2 regions of the Streptomyces sp. NBC_00045 genome follow, and region 2 is predicted to be linked to the other one. Evidence: predicted binding sites of a transcription regulator. Region 2 holds the regulator's gene; the other holds the start of a gene.
The links. The regulator HrcA, encoded in region 2, represses chaperone genes, less so after heat shock. The targets are predictions, from matches to a motif close to TTNGCACTCNGNNNNNCNGAGTGCNAA.
Positions count from the first base shown of each region.

Region 1: the regulator HrcA is predicted to act here: its motif matches at 3,811-3,837, upstream of groES (co-chaperone GroES).

Region 1 is NZ_CP108271.1:4,815,224-4,821,796, forward strand. Features, by position in the region: gene OHA65_RS22725 (FtsW/RodA/SpoVE family cell cycle protein) at 1-92, opposite strand, end outside; gene OHA65_RS22730 (LCP family protein) at 80-1,354, opposite strand; gene OHA65_RS22735 (HAMP domain-containing sensor histidine kinase) at 1,412-2,845, opposite strand; gene OHA65_RS22740 (response regulator transcription factor) at 2,838-3,527, opposite strand; gene groES (co-chaperone GroES) at 3,984-4,292, shown strand; gene groL (chaperonin GroEL) at 4,418-6,046, shown strand; gene OHA65_RS22755 (ester cyclase) at 6,173-6,573, opposite strand, start outside.
Region 2 is NZ_CP108271.1:2,863,962-2,870,534, reverse strand. Features, by position in the region: gene hemW (radical SAM family heme chaperone HemW) at 1-1,097, shown strand, start outside; gene OHA65_RS13505 (DUF3097 domain-containing protein) at 1,154-1,960, opposite strand; gene OHA65_RS13500 (MBL fold metallo-hydrolase) at 1,989-2,714, opposite strand; gene hrcA (heat-inducible transcriptional repressor HrcA) at 2,871-3,887, shown strand; gene dnaJ (molecular chaperone DnaJ) at 3,888-5,027, shown strand; gene OHA65_RS13485 (nitronate monooxygenase) at 5,175-6,266, shown strand; gene OHA65_RS13480 (16S rRNA (uracil(1498)-N(3))-methyltransferase) at 6,263-6,573, shown strand, end outside.

The DNA.
Region 1 (6,573 bases), 2.0 Mb from region 2:
CCGAAGACGGTGAGCGCCACGACGAAGACGAGGAGCAGCGCCTCGGTACGGCGGCGGGCGCCCGCCGTGGTGAGGGGCCTCAGTCCACGCACGGGATGCCGCCACCATCGCGGGCGGGGCTGCTGCTCGCCCCCGCCGGGGCGGTCGGATCCGGGGCGGCCGGATCCGGTGCCGGACCCGAGCCGGCCGCACCCGACGCACCCGATGCGCCCGGTGCCGGTGGCGTCCCCGGTGCGTCGCTCGAACCCGGAGCGGTCGCGGAGGCGGAAGCCTGCGGTCCGATCTGCTCGGCAATGAGGCGCTTTATCTTCATATCGTCTACGACGTTTATGTCCTCCCCATGGTTCCTTCCGAACCGCTCGACGGGCAGTGTCGTGAACGCCACTTTGCCGCCGGACAGGTTCTTCGCCTGCTTCACGAACGCCAGCAGGTCCCAGCCCTCGTCCGTCACCACGTCCTGTTTCGCGGCGTCGACCAGTTTCATCAGCTTGACCGGATCGGTGAAGGTCCCGGCCGAGTTCAGCTTCTGCGCGGCTCCCGCCAGGAAGGCCTGCTGGCGCTTCGTCCGGTCCAGATCGCCCATGTCCAGGCCGTGCCGCTGCCGTACGAAGGCCAGGGACTGCTGACCGTTCAGGCTCTGGCGGCCCGCCGGGAAATCGGCGCCCGAGTACGCGTCCCGCACCGGCTTCTTCAGGCACACGGGTACGCCGCCCAGCGCGTCCGCCAGGTGGTAGAAACCAGCCAGGTTGAGTTCGGCGAAGTGATCGATCGGGACGCCCAGGAAGTTCCGTACCGTCTCGATCTGCGCCGTGCGGCCCGCCTCCCGCCCCGCGCGCTCCAGTTCCCGCGCGTCCTCGACCCCCCGGGCCGTCAGCCGCTCCTCCTCCGCGGCCTTCGCCAGCCCGTACGCCTTCTTGATCTTGTCTTTCCCCCGGCCCGGGAGGTCGACGAAGTCGTCGCGCGGGACCGAGAAGGCCTTCGCCCGGCTGCCGTCGCCGGGGACGTGGAGCAGGATCAGCGTGTTCGCGTTGTAGCCGCCGATGTCCGAGCTGCCGGCGTGCAGTTTGTCGAGGACCGCCTCGGGGAGCTTCTCGCCGTTCTGGTCGCGGCGGCTGTCCAGGCCCATCAGCAGGATGTTGGTGTCCCCGTGCTTCGACTTCTCGGCGCCGTGGAGGGCCTTGGAGCTGCCGATGCTGCCGGCGAGGTCCCGGTACGCGTACCAGGCACCAGCGGCGGCCACGGCGGCCAGCGCGCAGACGGCGACGAGCAGGGTGCGGGCGGTGCGGCGCGGCCGGTGCCGCTGCCGGCGGGGGCGGCGGGCGGGACGGCTGGGCTTCCTCCGGTGCGCGCTCATGCCAGTCGATGGTGGGGGAGGGGTGCTGAAGAAGTCCTGAGGGTCCTGAAGGCGCGTTCAGGACCCTGAGCAGGAGTCCGAGGACGAGACCGTCCCGCGCGGCAGGCGCAGGACCACGCGGGCACCGGAGCCGCCGCTTCCCCTGTCGCTTCCGTTGTCGCTTCCGCTGGCCGCGCGCGGCGGCACGGCACGGGCGTCGCCGCCGTGGGCGCGGGCGATCTCACGGACGATCGACAGGCCGAGGCCGGTGCCGCCGGCGGTGCGGCCGCGGTCCGCGTCGAGCCGTACGAACCGCTCGAAGACCCGGTCCCGGTCCGGCTCCGCAATGCCCGGGCCGTCGTCCTCGACCTCCAGAACCGCCCAGCCGTCGCGCTCCGCGGACGGCTCGGTGGCCGCCCGTACGACGACCCCCGTACGGGCGTGCCGCAGCGCGTTGTCCACCAGGTTCGCCAGCGCCCGCTCCAGCCGCGCCGGGTCCCCGGCCGCCGGTACGGGTGCGGGCGCCTCCAGCCGGAGCGGGACCCGGGGCGCCGGGCGCCGGGCCAGGTCCTCCGCGGCCAGCAGGGCCAGGTCCACGGGCTCGGTCCGCGGTACCGGGCCGCCGTCGAGCCGGGCCAGCAGCAGCAGGTCCGCGGCGATGCGCTGGAGCCGCTCGGTGTCGGCCAGCGCGGCGGCGACGGACCCCCGGTCGGGGCGGCCCGTGGCCAGGGCCACCTCCAGCCGGGCCCGCACCGCGGCGAGCGGGTTGCGCAGCTCGTGAGAGGCATCGGCGGTGAACTGACGCTGCCGGGCGTCGGACCGCTCCAGCCGGTCGAGCGTGTCGTTGACGGTCCGGGCCAGCTGCGCGATCTCGTCCGCCCCACCCGGATCGGGAACCCGCCGGTCCAGCTCGCTCGCGGTGACCGCCGCCAGGCCGGTCCGGATCGCGGTGACCGGCCGCAGCGCATGCCCCGTCACCCACCAGGCCAGGGCCGCCGCGAAGCCGATCAGCGGGGGTGCGCCGGCCAGCAGGCCGAGCGCGATGGCCCGTGTCGCGTCGTCGACGTCGCCGAGCACGGTGACGGCGTACACCTCGTGGGCTCCCGGCGCCTCGACCACGACCACCGCACGCCGTTCCGCGCCGGGGTGCGCGGGTGCAAGGACCGCGGAACGGGAGTCCTCGCCGGGTGCGCCGGGCGGCGGAGGGCGCAGACCACCCAGGTCGGGGGCGTCCCCGAGGTCCCCGGTGGAGGCGACGGTCCGGCCCTGCGCGTCCCGTACGAGGACCAGGTCCACCCCGCTCTCCGGCGCGGCCAGTCGGCCGCCGGGCGGTACGCCGTCGCCCCGGAGCTGGGCGGCGACCTTGCGGGCGGCGAGCTCGGTGCGGCCGGTGGTGTTGTCGAGGAGGTTGGCCCGCAGCAGCGTGTAGAGCCACAGACCGCCGGCGGCCAGGACGGCGGCCATGGCGAGGGCCGCGGCCACGGCCGCGCGGCGCCGGAGCGGGCTAGCCACCGTCCTGGGCCATCCGGTAGCCGGTGCCGTGGACGGTCAGGATCGAGCGACGGCCGAACGGCGCGTCGATCTTCTTGCGCAGCGAGGAGACGTACACCTCGACGATGTTCGGGTCGATGGCGTGCGGGGTGTCCCAGACCTGGTCCAGGATGTCCTGCTTGGCGACGGCCCGGCCGGGCTGCTCCATCAGGCAGGCGAGCACGCCGAGCTCGCGGGCGGTGAGCTCGATGTCGTGCGTGCCGCGGCGGCAGCGGCGGGCGGCGGGGTCGAGGAGGAGGTCGCCGGCCTGGAAGGTCGAGGGGCCCGCGGCGGCCGTGGGGGCGGCCGCGCGGCGGGCGAGGGCGCGCAGGCGCGCGGCCAGAACGACGAACGAGAACGGTTTGGTGAGGTAGTCGTCGGCGCCGGAGTCGAGGCCTTCGGCCTCGTCGTACTCGCCGTCCTTGGCGGTCAGCATGAGCACGGGCGTGGGGTCGCCGTCGGCGCGCATGCGGGCGCAGATCTCGTAGCCGCTGATGCCGGGCAGCATCAGGTCCAGGAGGACGGCGTCGTACGGACCGGTGCGGACGAGGTCCAGGCCGCGGTGGCCGTCGTGGGCGACGTCGACCCAGTGGCCGTCGGCGGAGAGGCCGCGCCGCAGGGACTCGGCGAGGCCTTCTTCGTCTTCGACCACGAGAATGCGCACCCCACCAACTTTCACACACCCCCACCCCGAGCCGGGGCCTCCGGCCGGGTCGGCCCCACCGGACGGTGGTCGTGGGCGGGTGCGGCGCCGTGCCGGGGGCGCTGCCCCCGAACTCCCGCGCCTCAAACGCTGGCGGGGCTGGGTTTGCCGGGCGGCCGCCGGAGCGCGCGGCGGTCATGGGCGCCGCCCCGTGCCACCGCGCCTCAAACGCCGGTGGGGCTGGAATTGCAGGGGTTCGGGGTGCCCGGGGAGCCCCCGGATGCCGAAGACGCAGCGGAGCGTGTTGGCACTCCGCTTGACCGAGTGCTAATCACCGGAATAGTCTCGCACCTGGCACTCACCCCCGGTGAGTGCCAACACAGCGACGGGCAGGTCCGGCACCCGCGACGACGGATCCACCTGGTCGCCACCTCAGACAGTTAGCCCCGTGAGATCTCCGAAGGGGGAGGTCGGATCGTGACGACCACCAGCTCCAAGGTTGCCATCAAGCCGCTTGAGGACCGCATTGTGGTCCAGCCGCTCGACGCCGAGCAGACCACGGCTTCCGGCCTGGTCATCCCGGACACGGCGAAGGAGAAGCCCCAGGAGGGCGTCGTCCTCGCCGTGGGCCCGGGCCGCTTCGAGGACGGCCAGCGTCTTCCGCTGGACGTCAGCGTCGGCGACATCGTGCTGTACAGCAAGTACGGCGGCACCGAAGTGAAGTACAGCGGCGAGGAGTACCTCGTCCTCTCGGCTCGCGACGTGCTCGCGATCATCGAGAAGTAAGACGTACAGCGTCATTCGCTTCACCTGTATTGCTTGAGCTGCGCCCCTGGTCACCCCGCTGATTGCCGGGCGGCAAGGGGCGCAGTTCGTTAAACCCGAGTTTTCGAGAGGGCTGAACCGCTCCCATGGCGAAGATCCTGAAGTTCGACGAGGACGCCCGTCGCGCCCTCGAGCGCGGCGTCAACAAGCTTGCCGACACGGTCAAGGTGACGATCGGCCCCAAGGGCCGCAACGTCGTCATCGACAAGAAGTTCGGCGCCCCCACCATCACCAACGACGGTGTCACCATCGCCCGCGAGGTCGAGCTGGACGACCCGTACGAGAACCTGGGCGCGCAGCTCGTGAAGGAGGTGGCGACCAAGACCAACGACATCGCGGGTGACGGCACCACCACCGCCACCGTGCTGGCCCAGGCGCTGGTCCGCGAGGGTCTGCGCAACGTCGCCGCGGGTGCTTCCCCGGCCGCCCTGAAGAAGGGCATCGACGCCGCGGTCAAGGCCGTGTCCGAGGAGCTCCTCGCGACCGCCCGCCCGATCGAGGACAAGTCCGACATCGCCGCCGTGGCCGCGCTCTCCGCGCAGGACCAGCAGGTCGGCGAGCTCATCGCCGAGGCGATGGACAAGGTCGGCAAGGACGGTGTCATCACCGTCGAGGAGTCCAACACCTTCGGCCTGGAGCTGGAGTTCACCGAGGGCATGGCCTTCGACAAGGGCTACCTCTCCCCGTACATGGTCACCGACCAGGAGCGTATGGAGGCCGTCCTCGACGACCCGTACATCCTGATCAACCAGGGCAAGATCTCCTCCATCCAGGACCTGCTGCCCCTGCTGGAGAAGGTCATCCAGGCCGGCGGCTCCCGCCCGCTGCTGATCATCGCCGAGGACGTCGAGGGCGAGGCGCTCTCCACCCTCGTCGTCAACAAGATCCGCGGCACCTTCAACGCGGTTGCCGTCAAGGCCCCGGGCTTCGGCGACCGCCGCAAGGCGATGCTCCAGGACATGGCCACCCTCACCGGTGCCACCGTCATCGCCGAGGAGGTCGGCCTCAAGCTCGACCAGGCCGGTCTCGACGTCCTCGGCTCTGCGCGCCGCGTGACCATCTCCAAGGACGACACCACGGTCGTCGACGGTGGCGGCAGCTCCGACGAGGTCCTCGGCCGCGTCAACCAGATCAAGGCCGAGATCGAGTCCACGGACTCGGACTGGGACCGCGAGAAGCTGCAGGAGCGCCTGGCGAAGCTCGCCGGCGGCGTCTGCGTCATCAAGGTCGGCGCCGCCACCGAGGTGGAGCTCAAGGAGAAGAAGCACCGCCTTGAGGACGCCATCTCGGCGACCCGCGCCGCGGTCGAGGAGGGCATCGTCTCCGGCGGTGGCTCCGCGCTCGTCCACGCCGTGAAGGTGCTGGAGGGCAACCTGGGTCTGTCCGGCGACGAGGGCACGGGTGTCGCGGTCGTCCGCCGCGCCGCCGTCGAGCCGCTGCGCTGGATCGCCGAGAACGCCGGCCTTGAGGGCTACGTCATCACCTCGAAGGTGGCGGAGCTGGAGAAGGGCAACGGCTTCAACGCCGCTACCGGCGAGTACGGCGACCTGGTCAAGGCCGGCGTCATCGACCCGGTCAAGGTCACCCGTTCCGCGCTGGAGAACGCCGCTTCCATCGCCTCCCTGCTGCTCACGACCGAGACCCTGGTCGTCGAGAAGCCGGCCGAGGACGAGGGCGACGCCGGTCACGGCCACGGTCACGGCCACAGCCACTGACCCGTGTAGTCGAACGGAGGAAGGCCCCGGTCGTCGCCGCCAACGCGGTGGTGACCGGGGCCTTTCCCATGGGTTCGGGGGTTCGGGGGTGCGGAGGGTTCGGGGGCGCGGGGGTGCGGGAGGCGGTTACATCGCGCCCAGTTCCCTCATCAGGCGCATGGCGTCGTAGTGCCACCAGCCTTCTTTGATCATTCCGTCCTCGCACCGGAAGACCGTCGTACCGGTCATCGTGCACGTCTTGCCGGTCGGGCTGATCCCCATGAACTCGCCCTTGTGCTTGCCGGTCCAGGTCCACATCGTGGTGACGTAGTCGTCCTGCGCCATCTGGGCGTCCCGCGTGAAAGTGAAGTCGAACGCGCTGCGCCACATCCCGACGTCCTCGCGGATGCCGTCGCGGCCCATCTTGTCCACGGGGTTGCTGATGTCGTGGTCCCGGTAGTCCGCCGCGAAGATCTCGTCCACGACGGACATGTCGCCCTTCATGGCGACGTCGTCGTACATGCGGTTCGCGAGCAGCGTGTTGAGGT
Region 2 (6,573 bases):
GCGACTTCAACACGTACACCGCGACCGAGCTGCGCGGCACCGGCGGCGTGCTCGCCTCCCGGGAGAACTACGCCGACACCCTGATCGACGAGGTCCGCCTCGCCCGCAAGGTGCTCGGGGACGACCCGCGGGCCGTCCGCACGGTGTTCGTGGGCGGCGGCACGCCGACGCTGCTGCCGGCCGCCGACCTCGTACGGATGCTCGCGGCGATCCGCGACGAATTCGGCCTGGCCGAGGACGCCGAGGTCACCACGGAGGCCAATCCGGAGTCGGCGAACCCGCAGTACCTGGCGGAGCTGCGGGCGGGCGGCTTCAACCGGATCTCGTTCGGCATGCAGAGCGCGAAGCAGCACGTCCTGAAGGTGCTCGACCGCACGCACACACCGGGCCGGCCCGAGGCGTGCGTCGCGGAGGCGCGGGCGGCGGGCTTCGAACACGTCAACCTGGACCTGATCTACGGGACGCCGGGGGAGTCGGACGAGGACTGGCGGGCGTCGCTGACGGCCGCGCTGGGGGCCGGGCCCGACCACATCAGCGCGTACGCGCTGATCGTCGAGGAGGGCACCCAGCTGGCGCGCCGGATCCGGCGGGGCGAGGTCCCGATGACCGACGACGACGTGCACGCGGACCGGTACCTGATCGCGGACTCGGTGATGGCCGAGGCCGGCTACTCCTGGTACGAGGTCTCCAACTGGGCCACCACGGAGGCGGGCCGCTGCCTGCACAACGAGCTGTACTGGCGCGGCGCCGACTGGTGGGGCGCGGGGCCCGGCGCGCACTCGCACGTCGGCGGAGTGCGGTGGTGGAACGTGAAGCACCCCGGGGCCTACGCCGCCGCCCTGGCCGAGGGCCGTTCCCCGGGCGCGGGGCGCGAGCTGCTGTCCGCGGAGGACCGGCGGGTGGAGCGGATCCTGCTGGAGCTCCGGCTGGTCGACGGGGCCCCGCTGTCCCTGCTGGCCCCGGCCGGGCTCACGGCGTCCCGCAAGGCCCTCGCGGACGGGCTCCTGGAGCCGGGGCCGTACGAGGGCGGCCGGGCCGTGCTGACCCTGCGGGGGCGGCTCCTGGCCGACGCGGTGGTCCGCGACCTGGTCGACTAGCCGACGGCTCGACGAGCCGGGTCGACCGGCCGCCCCGGCCGACCCGTCGGCCGGGGCTAGTCGGCCGGAGCCGTGACGTGGTCGATCAGGTGCTCCACCGAGCCCAGCAGGGTCGGCTCCAGGTCCTTGTAGGACGCCACGCGGGACAGGATGTGCTGCCACGCCGCCCCGGTGTTCTCCGGCCAGCCCAGGGCCCGGCAGACGCCCGTCTTCCAGTCCTGGCCCCGCGGCACCACCGGCCACGCCCCGATGCCCAGTGCGGAGGGCTTCACCGCCTGCCACACGTCCACGTACGGGTGGCCGACGACCAGTACGTCCGGGGAGGTCACCGCAGCCGCGATGCGGGACTCCTTCGAGCCCGGGACCAGGTGGTCCACCAGGATCCCCAGACGGGCGTCCGGGGCCGGGTCGAACTCCGCCACGATGGCCGGGAGGTCGTCGATGCCCTCCAGGTACTCCACCACCACGCCTTCGATCCGCAGGTCGTCGCCCCAGACCCGCTCCACCAGCTCGGCGTCGTGCCGGCCCTCGACGTAGATCCGCCCGGCGCGCGCCACGCGGGCGCGCGCCCCCGGGACCGCCACGGAGCCCGAGGCGGTGCGCAGGGGCGCCTGAGGGGCCCGTGAGGGGCGGGTCAGCGTCACCACGGCGCCCTCCAGCAGGAACCCCCGCGGTTCCAGCGGGAACACCCGGCGCTTGCCGAAGCGGTCCTCCAGGGTCACCGTGCCCGCCTCGCAGGCCACCACCGCGCCGCAGAAGTCCGTACCCGCCACCTCGACCACCAGGTCGGGCTCGGCCGGCACCTGCGGGACGGCCTTGGCGCGCTTCCACTGCGGGGTCAGGTCGGGGGAGTACTCACGCATCCGGCCGACGCTACGAGAGAGGCGGCGCTCACGCGTCCGACACGCCGAACCGCCGTGCCAGTGTGTCGCGTTGCGCACGGACGAAGTCCGCGGAGACCACCGCTCCGTGACCCGGCACGTACAGGGCGTCGTCGCCGCCCAGCGACAGCAGCCGGCCCATGGCCGCCGGCCACTGCGCCGGCACGGCGTCACTGCCCGCCTGGGGTTCGCCCGACTCCTCGACGAGGTCCCCGCAGAACACCACCTCGCGCTCTCCGGGGACGAACACCGCCAGGTCGTGCCGGGTGTGCCCGGGGCCGACGTTCGCCAGCAGGACCTGGACCCCGCCCAGCTCCAGCGTCCATTCGCCCGACACCGAATGCCTCGGCCCCACCAGCAGGTCCACCGCTTCGGCGGCCTCGGCCTCCGCCAGCCCCTGGCGGACCGCACCGGCGCGCAGCTCCTCGCGGCCGGTCGACAGTTCGGCGTCGAGCCCGACCGCCCCGAAGACCTCGGCGCCGGAGAACGCCGCCACGCCCAGTACGTGATCGAAATGCCCGTGCGTGAATGCGATATGCGTCACGCGCCGGCCCGTCAGTCGCTGCGCCTCGGCCCGCAGCTGCGCACCCTCCCGCACGCACGAGCCCGGATCGATCAGGAGGACCGATTCGTCCCCCACCACCAGTCCCACGGTGCAGTCCCACACCGGAAGCCGCCGCCGCCCGGTCCGCCCGGTCAGCCGCTCCCAGCCCGCCTCTTCCCAATGCACGTCCATGCAGGGACGCTACCCTGGCGGGCCGCCCTTGCCAGGGGCTGACTACCCGGCCGTACACTGGCCGGGGGATCTCTGGCACTCGAACGCCCGGAGTGCCAACGCAGCAGATGAAACCGACCACGACGATTCACCGACGACCAGCTGGAGGTGTGCGCCATGCTCAGCGAACGCAGACTTGAGGTGCTGCGCGCCATCGTCCAGGACTACGTCGGGACGGAGGAGCCGGTCGGCTCCAAGGCGCTCACCGAGCGGCACCGGCTCGGCGTCTCGCCCGCCACCGTGCGCAACGACATGGCCGTGCTGGAGGAGGAGGGCTACATCGCCCAGCCCCACACCAGCGCCGGCCGGATCCCCACGGACAAGGGCTACCGGCTGTTCGTCGACAAGCTGGCGGGAGTCAAACCCCTGTCGACGCCCGAACGCCGGGCCATCCAGAACTTCCTCGACGGCGCCGTCGACCTCGACGACGTCGTCGGCCGGACGGTGCGGCTGCTGGCGCAGCTCACCCGACAGGTCGCCGTCGTCCAGTACCCGAGCCTGACCCGGTCCACGGTCCGGCACGTCGAGCTGCTGTCGCTGGCTCCGGCCCGGCTCATGCTCGTGTTGATCACCGACACGGGCCGGGTCGAGCAGCGGCTCGTCGACTGCCAGACGCCGTTCGGCGAGACCTCGCTCGCCGATCTTCGGGCGCGGCTCAACAGTCGGGTCGTCGGCCGCCGGTTCACCGACGTGCCGCAGCTCGTGCAGGATCTGCCGGAGTCGTTCGAACCGGAGGACCGCAGCACGGTGTCGACCGTGCTCGCGACCCTGCTGGAGACTCTGGTCGAAGAGGCCGAGGAGCGGCTGATGATCGGCGGAACCGCCAATCTCACGCGCTTCGGACATGATTTTCCCCTGACGATCAGGCCGGTGCTCGAAGCGCTGGAGGAGCAGGTCGTGCTCCTCAAGCTGCTGGGCGAGGCCAACGAGTCGGGGATGGCCGTACGGATCGGGCATGAGAATGCCTACGAGGGACTGAACTCCACGTCCGTCGTCTCGGTCGGCTACGGTTCGGGCGGCGAAACTGTCGCCAAACTCGGCGTGGTCGGACCGACCCGCATGGACTACCCCGGAACGATGGGAGCGGTACGCGCAGTGGCACGTTACGTCGGACAGATCCTGGCGGAGTCGTAAGTGGCCACGGACTACTACGCCGTTCTCGGCGTGCGCCGCGACGCATCGCAGGACGAGATCAAGAAGGCCTTCCGCCGCCTCGCGCGCGAACTCCACCCGGACGTGAATCCGGATCCGAAGACGCAGGAGCGCTTCAAGGAGATCAACGCCGCGTACGAGGTGCTCTCGGACCCGCAGAAGAAGCAGGTCTACGACCTCGGCGGCGACCCGCTGTCCTCCTCCGGCGGCGGTGGCGGCGCGGGCGGCTTCGGTGCGGGCGGCTTCGGCAACTTCTCCGACATCATGGACGCCTTCTTCGGCCAGGCCTCGCAGCGCGGCCCGCGCTCGCGGACCCGCCGCGGCCAGGACGCCATGATCCGCCTCGACCTGGAACTGGACGAGGCCGCCTTCGGCACGACCAAGGACATCCAGGTCGACACGGCCGTCGTCTGCACCACCTGCTCCGGCGAGGGTGCCGCCCCCGGCACCTCGGCGCAGACGTGTGACATGTGCCGTGGCCGCGGTGAGGTGTCGCAGGTCACCCGGTCCTTCCTGGGCCAGGTCATGACCTCGCGCCCCTGCCCCCAGTGCCAGGGCTTCGGCACCGTGGTCCCGACCCCGTGCCCCGAGTGCGCGGGCGACGGCCGGGTCCGCTCCCGCCGCAGCCTCACGGTCAAGATCCCGGCCGGTGTCGAGAACGGCACCCGGATCCAACTCGCGGGCGAGGGCGAGGTCGGCCCCGGCGGCGGCCCCGCCGGCGACCTGTACGTGGAGATCCACGAGCTGTCGCACCCGACCTTCCAGCGGCGCGGGGACGACCTGCACTGCACGGTGACCATCCCCATGACGGCAGCGGCCCTGGGCACCAAATGCCCGTTGGAGACGCTGGACGGATTGGAGGAGATCGACATCCGTCCCGGCACCGGGTCGGGCCAGGCCATCCCGCTGCACGGGCGCGGCGTCACGCACCTGCGCGGCGGCGGCCGCGGCGATCTGATCGTCCACGTCGAGGTCACCACGCCGACCAAGCTGGACGCCCAGCAGGAGGAGCTGCTGCGCCAGCTCGCCAAGCTGCGCGGCGAGGAGCGGCCCATGGGCCAGTTCGCGCCGGGTCAGCAGGGCCTGTTCAGCCGCCTGAAGGACGCCTTCAACGGCCGCTGACCGGCCCGCGAGCGCATGTACGAGCCCGGTCCGGGGATGCCCCGGACCGGGCTCGGCGCATTGATCCGGACGCCTCCGGCGGAGCGGACTATGCCAGGCGAATGCGGTGATTCGGCCCGGTGCGCGGGACGTGGCACGATGCAGTCCATGTCCTCCGCACCGAACGGTCTCTCCCCGTACCCGATCGTGCAGGCTCCCATGGCGGGCGGCGCCTCCTGTCCGCCGCTCGCCGCCGCCGTGTGCGAGGCGGGCGGACTGGGCTTCCTGGCCGGCGGCTACAAGACCGCCGACGGCATGTACCAGGAGATCAAGAGGCTGCGCGCGCTCACCCGGCGCCCGTTCGGCGTGAACCTCTTCATGCCGCAGACCGGCTACGTGGACCCGGCCGCCGTGGAGGCGTACCGCGGGCAGCTGGCCGGCGAGGCCGGCTGGTACGACGTGTCCCTGGCCGACGAGGACATCATCGGCACCAGCGACGACGGCTACGACGCCAAGCTCGCGATCCTCCTCGAAGACCCGGTTCCCGTGGTCTCGTTCACCTTCGGCGTTCCCGTGCCCGCCGTCCTCGCCGCCCTGCGCAAGGCGGGCACGTACTCCGTCGTCACCGTCACCTCGGTCGAGGAGGCGCGCGCCGCCCAGGCCGCGGGCGCCGACGCCGTCTGCGTCCAGGGCGTGGAGGCGGGCGGCCACCAGGGCACCCACCGCGACGACCCGCAGGCGGACGGCACGGCGGGCGTGGGCCTGCTCGCGCTCGTCGCGCAGGTACGGGAGGCCGTGGCCCTCCCGATCATCGCGGCGGGCGGTCTGATGCGGGGCTCGCAGATCGCGGCGCTGCTGGCGGCGGGCGCGGAGGCGGCGCAGCTCGGCACCGCGTTCCTGGCCTGTCCCGAATCGGGCGCGCACCCGCTGCACAAGAAGGCGCTGACGGACCCCCTGTTCCCCCACACCGAGCTGACCAGGGCGTTCTCGGGACGACCGGCCCGGGGCCTGGTGAACCGGTTCATGCGGGAGCACGGGCCGTACGCCCCGGCCGCGTACCCGCAGATCCACCACATGACCGCCGGGCTGCGCAAAGCCGCGGCCGCGGCCGGGGACCCGCAGGGCATGGCCCTGTGGGCGGGCCAGGGCCACCGGCTGGCCCGGGCGCTGCCCGCGGGGGAGCTGATGGAGGTGCTGGCGGCCGAACTGGCCGAGGCCCGCAGCGCGTTGAAGGAAATGCAGAAGAGGAGTACGTCATGACCGCCCCCGTGTTCGTGGTCGAAGAGGTCCCCGCGGGGCCGGAGTTCGTGCTCGACGGCCCGGAAGGCCGGCACGCGGTGTCCGTGAAACGGCTGAACCCCGGTGAGGCGGTGGTCCTCACGGACGGCCGCGGTGGCTGGGCGCAGGCCGTGGTCAAGGCCGCCGAGGGCAAGGACCGGCTGGTCGTCTCGGTGTCCGCCACCGGCCGGGAACCGGAACCTGCCGTGCGGATCACCGTCGTCCAGGCCCTGCCCAAGGGGGACCGCGGCGAGCTCGCCGTCGAGACCATGACCGAGACCGGCGTGGA